Regions from separate parts of the Vibrio sp. YT-19(2023) genome, predicted to be linked through region 1. Evidence: riboswitches for the same ligand, from Rfam matches in the RefSeq annotation. Region 1 holds a riboswitch; the other holds the start of a gene.
What was found. A riboswitch is a leader RNA that binds a small molecule or an ion and turns the genes downstream of it on or off. The one in region 1 is predicted to bind lysine.

Region 1 (5,635 bases):
ATGGAGCGTCTCGACTTTAACTTACCTCTTCTCATCGGTGGCGCAACAACGTCAAAAGCCCATACAGCAGTTAAGATTGAGCAAAATTACAAGCATCCAGTGGTTTACGTGAACAACGCCTCACGTGCAGTGGGCGTATGTACTTCTCTTCTGTCAGATGAACGTCGCCCTGAATTTGTTGAAAAACTTCAAGCTGATTACGAACGAGTACGTGATCAACATAATCGAAAGAAACCGAGAACCAAACCAGTGACATTAGAAGCGGCTCGAGCGAATAAAGTTGCGATCGATTGGGAAGCTTATACTCCTCCAGTGCCTGTTAAGCCTGGCATTCATATCTTCGATGATTTTGATGTGGCTATATTACGTCAATACATCGATTGGACACCATTCTTTATGACTTGGTCACTTGTGGGTAAGTATCCAACAATTTTCCAACATGAAGAAGTTGGTGAAGAAGCAAAACGTTTATTCGAAGATGCCAACGAGTTACTTGATCGAGTTGAGCGAGAAGGCCTGTTAAAAGCGCGTGGAATGTGTGGCTTATTCCCTGCTGCGAGCGTGGGGGACGACATTGAAGTTTATGCTGATGAAACTCGTACCGACGTTGTGAAAGTATTACGTAACTTGCGACAACAGACCGAGAAACCAAAAGGATTCAACTATTGTTTATCCGACTACATCGCACCTAAAGAGTCGGGTAAACATGATTGGATAGGGGCATTTGCTGTCACTGGTGGTATTGGTGAACGAGAGCTTGCTGATGAATACAAAGCACAGGGAGATGATTACAACGCAATTATGATTCAAGCGGTGGCGGATCGCCTAGCCGAAGCGTTTGCTGAGTATTTGCATGAGCGTGTCCGTAAAGAAATTTGGGGTTATGCTGCGGATGAAGATTTATCTAACGATGATCTCATTCGTGAAAAATACCAAGGTATTCGCCCTGCACCAGGTTATCCAGCGTGCCCTGAGCATACTGAAAAAGGACCGCTTTGGGAGCTACTTAATGTGGAAGAGAATATTGGCATGACTCTAACCTCCAGCTATGCAATGTATCCGGGCGCGTCAGTCTCTGGTTGGTATTTCTCTCATCCTGACTCACGTTACTTTGCGATCGCACAGATCCAAGAAGATCAGCTAGAGAGTTACGCCGATCGTAAGGGGTGGGATAGGATCGAGGCTGAAAAATGGTTAGGGCCAAACATTAACGGTTAAATTGATGTTTACCTCGTCCAAATGTAACAACTAATGAAACGACAAAGGGCTGCAGATACGCAGCCCTTTGTTTTATTGAGTTGAACTTACTTCTCAAACAACTCAGTGTGGAGTTTTTGTATGGCTTGTTTCGATACTGATTCATGGAGCAAGAAGCATAAGTTGTGAGGGCTAGCGCCATAACAAATCATGCGTAGGTTAAAATCTTCTAGCGTGCCAAAAACCTGTTTCGCGTAGCCTTTACTCTCACTCATGTTGTTACCAATGAGAGCAACGAGGCATAGGTCACGTTCAACTTCTACCTTACATAACTCTTCTAACTCTTCTCGTACAGCTTGCGGCAGCTGCGGCGCGCCGCCGGATGTATCGGTTTGATCAAGTGTTAACGATACACTGATTTCAGATGTTGTGATCAAATCGACAGATATCTTATGCTTTGCAAGGATCTCAAAGACCTTTGCTAAGAAGCCGTATGCGTGGAACATATTGGCGCTGCGTAGCGTTACCATGGTTTGGTTACAACGCAAAGCTAGCGCACGGAATAACGGTGAGCTTTCGACTTGGTGGCGAATCCAAGTTCCCCCTTTTTCAGGCTCTTTCGATGACCCCACAAATACCGGAATGTCGTGGCGCAATGCAGGTACTAGCGTAGAAGGGTGAAGGATTTTAGCGCCAAAGTTAGCCATTTCTGAAGCTTCACTAAAGCTGATCTCGGGAATTGGTGAGGCTTTTGGTGCAATTCGCGGGTCTGTTGTGTAGATACCCGGAACATCAGTCCAGATTTCTAGCCCTGCCGCTTTAACGCTCTCAGCAATTAAGGCGGCGCTGTAATCGCTGCCCCCTCGACCTAATGTTGTTGTATTACCGGCTTCGTCAGATCCTATGAAGCCTTGAGTAACAACAACGGATTGTTGGCAAAGTGGTACGAGTTTATCTTGCGCAAGCGTCGAAATTGCTTCAATGTTTGGCTCCGCGCGACCAAAGTTGTCATCAGTACGCAGCACATCGCGGATATCAAAGCGCACTGCTTGAATGCCTCGCTCACACATTAACTGAGTTAGAATGTGCGTCGACATGAGTTCACCACATGCGACTAAATGATCGGTTAACTTCGCACTAGCTTGGATAGATGCAGCCTCGGCCAGGCTGGTTACGGTATCTAATATGCCATACACCTCGGCAGCAGTTTTCGTGCTGTCTTCGAGCTGAGTTAAAATGGCGTCATGAATGTTGGCCAGATTTTGCAGCAGCTCAGTACGGTGCGTTTGATCCTGAACGCCGTTGGCGAGTTCTACCAATAGGTTGGTGACGCCAGAGCAAGCGCTGCTCACGACCAGGCGAGTATTTGGATTGTTTTCGATAATGGTGGCGCAACGACTCATTGCCTCAAAGTTGGCAACACTGGTTCCACCGAATTTAGCTACGTTAAATGCGCTCACTGCGTTCTCCCACGACTTCCTAAAAAATTGTACATCCAATGTTTAGTGAGAAAAGGAACAGAGCAAAAAGAGAGGTATTTAGAATGCTATTTGAAAAATTTACCCTCAGAAGCCCTTCATCAGACTGCGCTGATGACAGTTGATGGGATTCAGCCCAATTCAACCGACAAGTCAAATCCTGCAACTTTGACTTACCTCGGCACTACTCCCCCTCAATGATTGGTGTTGGAATTGCGGTTCCACAAATCATCTACCTGGGTAGCGCTCCTCTTCTACATAAAGCTCAAACATTGAACGGTTTTGAGGCCTTAATGTCAATCAATATTTCAACCTTTATGGTGTTTTTTATTAACGATTTTGTGACACTGGTTTGACCTCCATACTTACGGCTAATTGCTGATAGAGGAAAAATCTATTAGGGTGAAGAACCCTACACCTGAGCCATGTTATTGAATAGAACTTTTAGAATGCTCAGGATAAAAGATAATCAAGGAGCTGACATGTCGATCCAAAGCTTTATTCCGCCTCACCGTATTTTAATGGGACCTGGTCCTTCTGATATTTATCCTCAAGTGTTACAAGCACTAAGCCGTCCTACGGTAGGTCACCTTGATCCTCTGTTTATCGGTATGATGGATGAGCTCAAGCAGCTATTGAAGTATGCCTTTCAAACTGACAATGAGTTCACTATTGCGGTTTCAGCGCCTGGTAGCGCAGGGATGGAAACCTGCTTTGTAAACTTGATCGAGAAAGGCGACAAAGTGATCGTCTGCCGTAACGGTGTATTTGGTGAACGCATGCGCGAAAATGTCGTCCGTGCTGGTGGCGAAGTTGTTATCGTCGATGATGAATGGGGGACGCCTGTTTCCATTGATAAAGTCGAGCAAGCACTCGAACAGCACCCAGATACAAAAATTCTTGCTTTTGTGCATGCGGAAACCTCAACTGGTGCAGTCAGTGATGCTCAAGCATTGGGTAAGCTGGCGAAACAGCATAATGCATTATCTATTGTTGATGCGGTGACATCGCTTGGTGGTGTGCCGTTAAAAGTGGATGAATGGCAACTGGATGCGGTTTACTCTGGCAGTCAAAAATGTTTGTCATGTGTACCAGGGCTCTCACCAGTGACGTTTTCTACTGCCGCGATTGAAAAGATTCAAGCAAGAACAACACCAGTACAGAGTTGGTTCCTCGATCAGAGTTTAGTTTTGGGGTATTGGAGTGGAGAAGGCAAGCGTAGTTACCATCATACGGCGCCAGTTAATAGCTTGTATGCGCTTCATGAAGCTTTATTGATACTGAAAAATGAAGGATTAGAAAACGCTTGGGCTCGTCACCAACTGATGCATGAAAAACTCAAAAATGGCTTACAAAAGTTAGGCTTTAAATTTGTTGTGGACGAAGCCCATCGGTTGCCACAATTAAATGCGATTTACGTGCCTGAAGGAATTGATGAAGCAAAAGTTAGTGCTCACTTGCTAGAAACCTATAACCTAGAAATTGGTGCAGGCCTTGGGGCATTAGCTGGTAAAGCGTGGCGTATTGGCTTAATGGGTTACGGCGCTCGATCTGAAAACGTTGCGCTGTGCTTAAAAGCGTTAGAAGAGTCACTCACTGAATAAAATCATACAGCAATGAGATGAAGAAAAGCGAAGGTCATCCCTTCGCTTTTTTGTACTTATTACTATTCACCTGAAGTGGGGGCTGGTGAGGCAGAGATTGCTTGAGAAGGTGGTTGGTAATTGACGTCACTGAAATCAATCTTCGGGAACAAAAACTGCGCTTCAGCTCTAATTTGCTCCGCTTTACTTGAGTCATCTAAGCCTTGGTAGGCCAAAATCAAATTATTATAAAATGCAGGGCGAGGCTTATCTTTGATGATTTTTAGCGACCAATCGATATAAGGCTGAATCAAGGTTGCGTCTTGTTGGTACAGCCCAAGGTTTAAAAACGTGCTATAGACATCCCAATCAAATCTGTCTTTCCAAACTACAGGGTTACTGACTTGATTCAGAATATCAGGGTTAGTTGGTCTAGTGGTCTCAAACTTCGTCAATACATAGTTCGTATGTAATGCGCTTACCATGTAAAACGTAAACGCAACGGGAAGTACCAAACTAAAAACACGCAGCAAGCTTTTGGTTACATTACTAAAGCCAACTTGTCGATAACGAGAGACGCGCTGATCGACCCAGTACAGTAGGATAACGAAGATCAACCAATGCACGAGAGAGTGGTAGAAAGGGTATTCCAGTTGTGAGTGCAATACGATAGGTATAAACAAGCCCAGCAACGCAAGACGAGTTCCGCGTTTGGCTTGATAGATTCGATACAGTACCAGTGCCATCGCTAAGAAGATGCCGAGTATTGGCAGTAAGCCACCTTCTACTCCCCAGTAAAGCAGCTCGTTATGCGGATGATCCATGGCAGGCAAACCTGCTGGGTAATTCTCATTAAGGGCATGTTGACGAGCCGTATACAGCATGTACTCAGATTCAAACTTGCCATATCCATAACCAGTAAAAGGCTTTTCAATCACCATGTCTAATGTTTGCGGAAAAGTATACGCTCGAGGAGACTCCATATTTACTTTTTCTGCGGCTAACCCACCTCCATCAGGAAAGGCAAGATGCATGACAACGACTGAGAGTAAGAGCCCACTTACAAGTGACACAACCCAGCGGATAAAGCGCCCTTTGGTTGCAAAGCGGTACATGTATGGAATGACCAACAACACGGCGATGACCGAGGCTAACCAACCAGTGCGTGAAGCCAACGCCACAATTAGTGGTAAAGTTAAAACTGGTACGGCATAGAGAAGGTAAACATCGCTTAACTTACGATCGTATTTGTAGGGCTGACGTGCAAGTAAATAGCTGGCAATCACCAACCCTGTCGCAAGAAAACTGGCCATTACATTGGGCTGTTGGAAAATACCATAAGGACGATTGGCCACCGTGTCGTAACCAAACGGATTG
Region 2 (5,635 bases), on a different contig from region 1:
GATACGTGATCAATGTGGTTACAACGTGCACCCGTCGATGACAAGATAGTCGTATCTGAGATTGGTGAACAATGGTCACCGAATACCGCACCAGCTAAAACCGCACTCAGCATCGGTAGCATTAGCGCTACGTCTGTTGCGCCAGCCATGTCTCCAGCGATTGGAAGCATGATGCCGAACGTACCCCATGAAGTACCTGTTGAGAACGCCATCAGGCCAGACAACAAGAATAGGATAACTGGGAGCCAATGAGGGTTGATATTGCCCTGCGCCATTGTCGAAAGGTAAGTACCAGTCTTCATATCACCGATAACAGAACCAATGGTCCAGGCAAATACTAAGATTAGAATCGCACCAAACATAGACTTAGCACCAATCCAAAGTGTACGTGCGATCTCAGCCATTGGTAGACCTTGCTTCACAACAGTAAACAGTGCAACTGCTAAGCCAAGCAAGCTACCGTAGATTAGTGATGTACCTACATCTGTATTTTCAAAAGCACCAAGAAGCGCAAACTCCTTACCATCAGCAGCCAATGCTTGGCCACCCGTGTAAAGCATTGAAGCGATAGTCGCGATAATCAGCGTCACGATAGGAAGTATCAAATCTGACACTTTACCCTTTTCACTTTCACGGATATCTAGCTCTTCGTTTAGGTCATGCGCTTCTTGCGAGTCATTTTCTTTGTCTTTATCAAAGCCACGACCTTGCGATGCAGAGATCTCATGCTCACGCATTTTACCAATATCAAGACCAAACCACGCAACAGCGAACACCATTAGCAGCGCAAAAACGGCGTAGAAGTTCATTGGGATAAGACGAACATATGCGCCAAGAGCCGAATACTCTGTGATCCCATGTGAGACTAAGATCCCGCCAATAATAGTAATAATGTAAGCACCCCAGCTAGAAGCAGGCATAATTACACACATTGGAGCAGCGGTTGAGTCTAGAATGTACGCAAGCTTAGCGCGAGACACATAAAAGCGATCGGTTACTGGGCGAGAGATCGCACCAACAGCAAGGCTATTAAAGTAATCATCGACAAAAATGAATACGCCTAAAAAGGCGGCAAGAAGTTTGGAGCCGCGTTTACTCTTCACTCGAGATTGTGCCCATTCAGCAAAAGCACGAGTACCGCCAGATAGCGTTAATAAAGCTGTTGTCATACCTAATAAGATTAGGAAACCAACAATGCTCATGTTCCAAGTGTTAATTCCGCCATCTTCAATAAAGACAGAAGAAACTTGAGAACTGACGTAACCTGCGGTGTCGCTGATAGACCAGCTATTAAGTAGCACCGCACCTAGCACGATACCTACACCCAAGGAAACTAATACACGTCGAGTCAAAATCGCCAAAGTCAAAGCGACAATAGGTGGCAATAATGAAACAGGAGAACTAGAAAAATCTATTAAATTCATGATCTTCAAAAACCAAAGTTTGGCTAGAGATCTACTGCAGACAAGTCACGTAGCATACGATACGTGCTCATGTTGAACTTAGCGACAGGGAAGCGAACACTCCACCCAACCCTACAGTAGCGCTCCATAGTTTAATGTGAATATATACTATGGCAGTGTTGTTCCTTTCAGATACAACCCCAGCAAGTAACTTTGATGAGTTACTTACTTCGGCAATCTTCGCCTTCCACTATTATTCATTGGCATCACCCCAATAATAGCTACTCTTCGAGACCGCGCCTCTACGGCAACAACAAACAATTAACCACTAACTGTACAAATTAAAAACAAATTGTCTGCAATATTGCATCAGGTGGCAGCCATTGTACTTATGATGAGAGTCAATGCAACACATCAAACTAAATTAAACAAATAAATAATGACTGAGATAATTTATAAACCTTGCCTACTTCCATAAGTTTTGTGCAACTGAAATCACATCAATCATGTTATTTATGAAACATTATTACTACCTTAGAAATATCATGGTTTATCTTATATCAATAAATTAAGGATATATGACACAGCATTAAAGATGGATGCTTCATATTTTTAAGTAATAACTCAAATTTTTTTATAAAAAACCAAGCTGTCACTCTCTCTATACAATAATGATTGTTGATTTTAGTTCTCATCTAATAATGATTTATTTCGAGTGTAATAATATTAATTGCTTTAAAAAATAGTCAAATTTAAACAAAATCTTGATTTAGCATTTGCACATAAGGAAAAGATAAAGTTAAATATAAGGACTCTTTGTTTATTTATAGATTGGCATTATTTAATCGTAACGATAAAAAGTGCCCAACACATTAACCTTTTAATAGGAATCGTTATGTCAGAGCTGACTAAAACCCTTCTAAATATCCGTAGCCTTCGTGCATTTTCTCGTGAGCTGACTCTAGAACAATTGGAAGAAGCTCTAGATAAACTCACTACTGTCGTAGATGAGCGTCGTGAAGCAGAAGAAGCAGAACGCGCAGCACAAGCAGAGCAAGAAGCTAAGCTTGCAGAGATTGCTGAGAAAATCGCTCAAGACGGTATTGACGTAGAAGCACTTATTACTGCGCTATCTGGCGAAACTAAGACGAAAGGCAAAGCGAAGCGCGCACCTCGCCCTGCTAAATACAAATACACAGATTCAAACGGTAATGAGAAAACTTGGACTGGCCAAGGTCGTACACCTTCGGCGATTCAAGAGCAACTTGATGCAGGTAAATCTCTGGATGAGTTCCTAATCTAGATCCGTGCTATTTTTAAAAGGCTCCCATAGGGAGCCTTTTTTATTTAAACCATTACAAATAAAAAAGGCACGTTTCTTAATGTGCCTTTTACTTTAGTTACAGAATAGTTAATTAAATCGCTTCGTATTAACGTTCCCAGTATGCTTCTTCTAGGCTATCTTCTCGCTCAGGAAGTCCGCGCGACAATCGTGGTGAATGTTGCACGAGAACTTCGTAGCTAGCACGGTTTGCGTATTTGCAGACTTGAGAAAAAGAAGAGTAAGTTAAATACTCGTTACTGTGCTTGCTTGAATTAGGCACATTTTCTTTATGGTATTTATTTGCTGCCATATCATGAAGAACAGCAGATAACGCAGCATCACCTGCGCCATTTGTATTCTTAATTTTTTCTGGGCCACCCATATATGGCGAGATATGCGAGTACACTTTTATTGGCGTCTCGCATGAGTCTTTTTTCGCCGGACGACTGAATTCATAACGATTAAATTCAGCAATTGACCCTGGAAGTAATGGCAAAGAAGTTTCGCGCTTCGCGCTATCTTCCGTATAACCCGCCATAAATAGGCCTACAGGCCCCGCGGTGCACAATACTAGATCTGCCCACTCCAGTGTTTTATCAGATGCAGCAAGTGGGTCTGACTCACCCGTCAGAGCTTCTGCTTCATCTTCATTCATCGCAACGACTGAAACGTTATCTCGAATGAATTCTTGCCAATATTTCGGGTCATCTTGAATAACGAACTTCGTCCCAAGAGTCAGAACAACAGGTACATCATTCTTTTTCGCGTACTCAATCGCTTTCATTGTTGCTTCAGGCATTGGGTCGCCTTCTTTACAACGTACTAAATATGACGTTAGTACAAGCGCCGATGCATTTTTAAAGATTTTTTCTGGAATGCTATCAGGATGCAGTTGGTTCATTTGCCCTTCACTGATCGCAAAAGTACGTTCACCATCTTCTGTAATAAGAGCGAAACAACGACCGATAGCGCCATCAACACCTTGTAGATAGTTCAAGTCCATGCGGCTTGATGTATTACAAAGGTAACGGTAGCCATAGCTGCCAATTTTGATATCCTGGCTCATCACTCCAAGCAGCGTAGAGCGATCATCTGCTAGCACAGAGTAGTTGTGTAGCGTGTTACCAATTGTGCCACCCGCATACTCATTGGTAATTAAGTTCTCTTCTTTAAGTTGCTGGTACAACTCTTCTGCTCTTTCGTCATCAATAACCAAAGAGTGACCTTTACTCAGACCGTACTTTTCAATCACATCCGTTGTAACTTTAGCTTCAATATCAACCAAAGTTTGGTCAATACCAATGATGTGAGTGCGCGTCATCTTCTTGCTTTCTTGTGCTTGGCTCACCAGCGGGTCACGAGCATGAACAGGAAAATAGTGCTTCGATTTGCGTTGTCCAGGAAATTTCATATTGTCAGTCTGAGTAAGGGGATGAAAAGGAGAACGGATTCTATACCGCTAATAATAAAGCGGCAATAAAAGCAATTATAGCAAACGTTTGCTGACAGCTTTTTTCTTTTAGGTGGCTTATTCACCTTCCATAAAGCTGAGATCTGGTAGTTGCTCAAGGTGCTCGCTATAACGCTTTAGGTTGAACTCACCCTCATTCTTCATTACATCAAAAACCTCAATTGACATCGCACATGCCATCATCGCAACCGCATCTTCACGTGGTGTGCCAGTCATCATTAAACGCATAAGGGTTTCTTTTACTTTAAGCGGGTTACCATCTTCGAGCTGATTTTCAACAATTTCAATCAACTCACTTTCTTGCATAAATTGGTTTTCTTCTGTCATTTGATGTTTCCTCTTGGATTTTGGCCAACTATGCCATATATACCTCTTCTATACTTGCGAAATTACTCGTTCGAATCTTTGTTGAAGAAAAATCCAGCGAAACGAATTGTGATTTCGATCTCGGATCTGTCACCGGTCTGTGGATTCTGATAGAATCTGCATCCCGTTTATTTAAGTGGTGTTTAGTAATGTCTGATAACAGCCAAAAGAAAGTCATCGTCGGTATGTCCGGCGGCGTTGATTCATCTGTTTCCGCGTATCTTCTAAAGCAGCAAGGCTACCAAGTAGAAGGCCTTTTCATGAAGAACTGGGAAGAAGATGACAACGAAGAATATTGTACAGCGGCAGAAGATCTTGCTGACGCTCAGGCAGTATGTGACAAGCTAGGCATCCACCTACACACTATCAACTTTGCTGCCGAATACTGGGATAACGTATTTGAGTACTTCCTTGCTGAATACAAAGCGGGCCGTACTCCGAACCCTGACATTCTTTGTAACAAAGAAATCAAGTTCAAAGCATTCCTAGAATTCGCTGATGAAGTACTTGATGCTGATTACATTGCAATGGGCCACTATGTGCGTCGCTCTTTCCCAGAAAACGGTGAAAAACCACAAATGTTACGTGGTCTAGATGGCAACAAAGATCAAAGCTACTTCCTGTACACATTAAGCAACGAGCAAATCGCACGTAGCCTATTCCCTGTTGGTGACCTAGAGAAGCCAGAAGTACGCCGCATCGCGGAAGAGCAAGATCTAATCACGGCGAAGAAGAAAGACTCTACGGGTATTTGTTTCATCGGCGAACGCAAGTTTACTGAATTCCTAGGTCGCTACCTTCCAGCTCAACCAGGCAACATCGAAACACCTGAAGGCGAAGTGATTGGTCAACATCAAGGCCTGATGTACCACACGCTTGGTCAGCGTAAAGGTCTACACATCGGTGGCCGTAAAGGCGGCGGTGGTAACGAGGACCCATGGTTCGTTGGTGAGAAAGATCTAGAACGTAACGTTTTGATTGCCGTTCAAGGTAAAGACCATCCAATGTTAAAATCAGAAGGTCTACTTGCATCACAACTTCACTGGGTAGATCGTGAGCCAATTCGCGATG

Region 2: linked by a shared signal. The riboswitch ahead of tet(35) (tetracycline efflux Na+/H+ antiporter family transporter Tet(35)) and the one ahead of lysC (lysine-sensitive aspartokinase 3) in region 1 are both predicted to bind lysine.

What each region holds. Positions count from the first base shown of each region.
Region 1 is NZ_JAWOQN010000043.1:4,814-10,448, forward strand. It holds gene metH (methionine synthase) at 1-1,218, shown strand, start outside; gene lysC (lysine-sensitive aspartokinase 3) at 1,305-2,657, opposite strand; lysine riboswitch at 2,759-2,937, opposite strand; gene R7E78_RS21690 (pyridoxal-phosphate-dependent aminotransferase family protein) at 3,158-4,279, shown strand; gene R7E78_RS21695 (PglL family O-oligosaccharyltransferase) at 4,342-5,635, opposite strand, start outside.
Region 2 is NZ_JAWOQN010000004.1:207,513-213,147, reverse strand. It holds gene tet(35) (tetracycline efflux Na+/H+ antiporter family transporter Tet(35)) at 1-1,424, opposite strand, end outside; lysine riboswitch at 1,534-1,716, opposite strand; gene R7E78_RS05125 (H-NS family nucleoid-associated regulatory protein) at 2,299-2,706, shown strand; gene R7E78_RS05120 (inosine/guanosine kinase) at 2,834-4,138, opposite strand; gene R7E78_RS05115 (hypothetical protein) at 4,256-4,525, opposite strand; gene mnmA (tRNA 2-thiouridine(34) synthase MnmA) at 4,714-5,635, shown strand, end outside.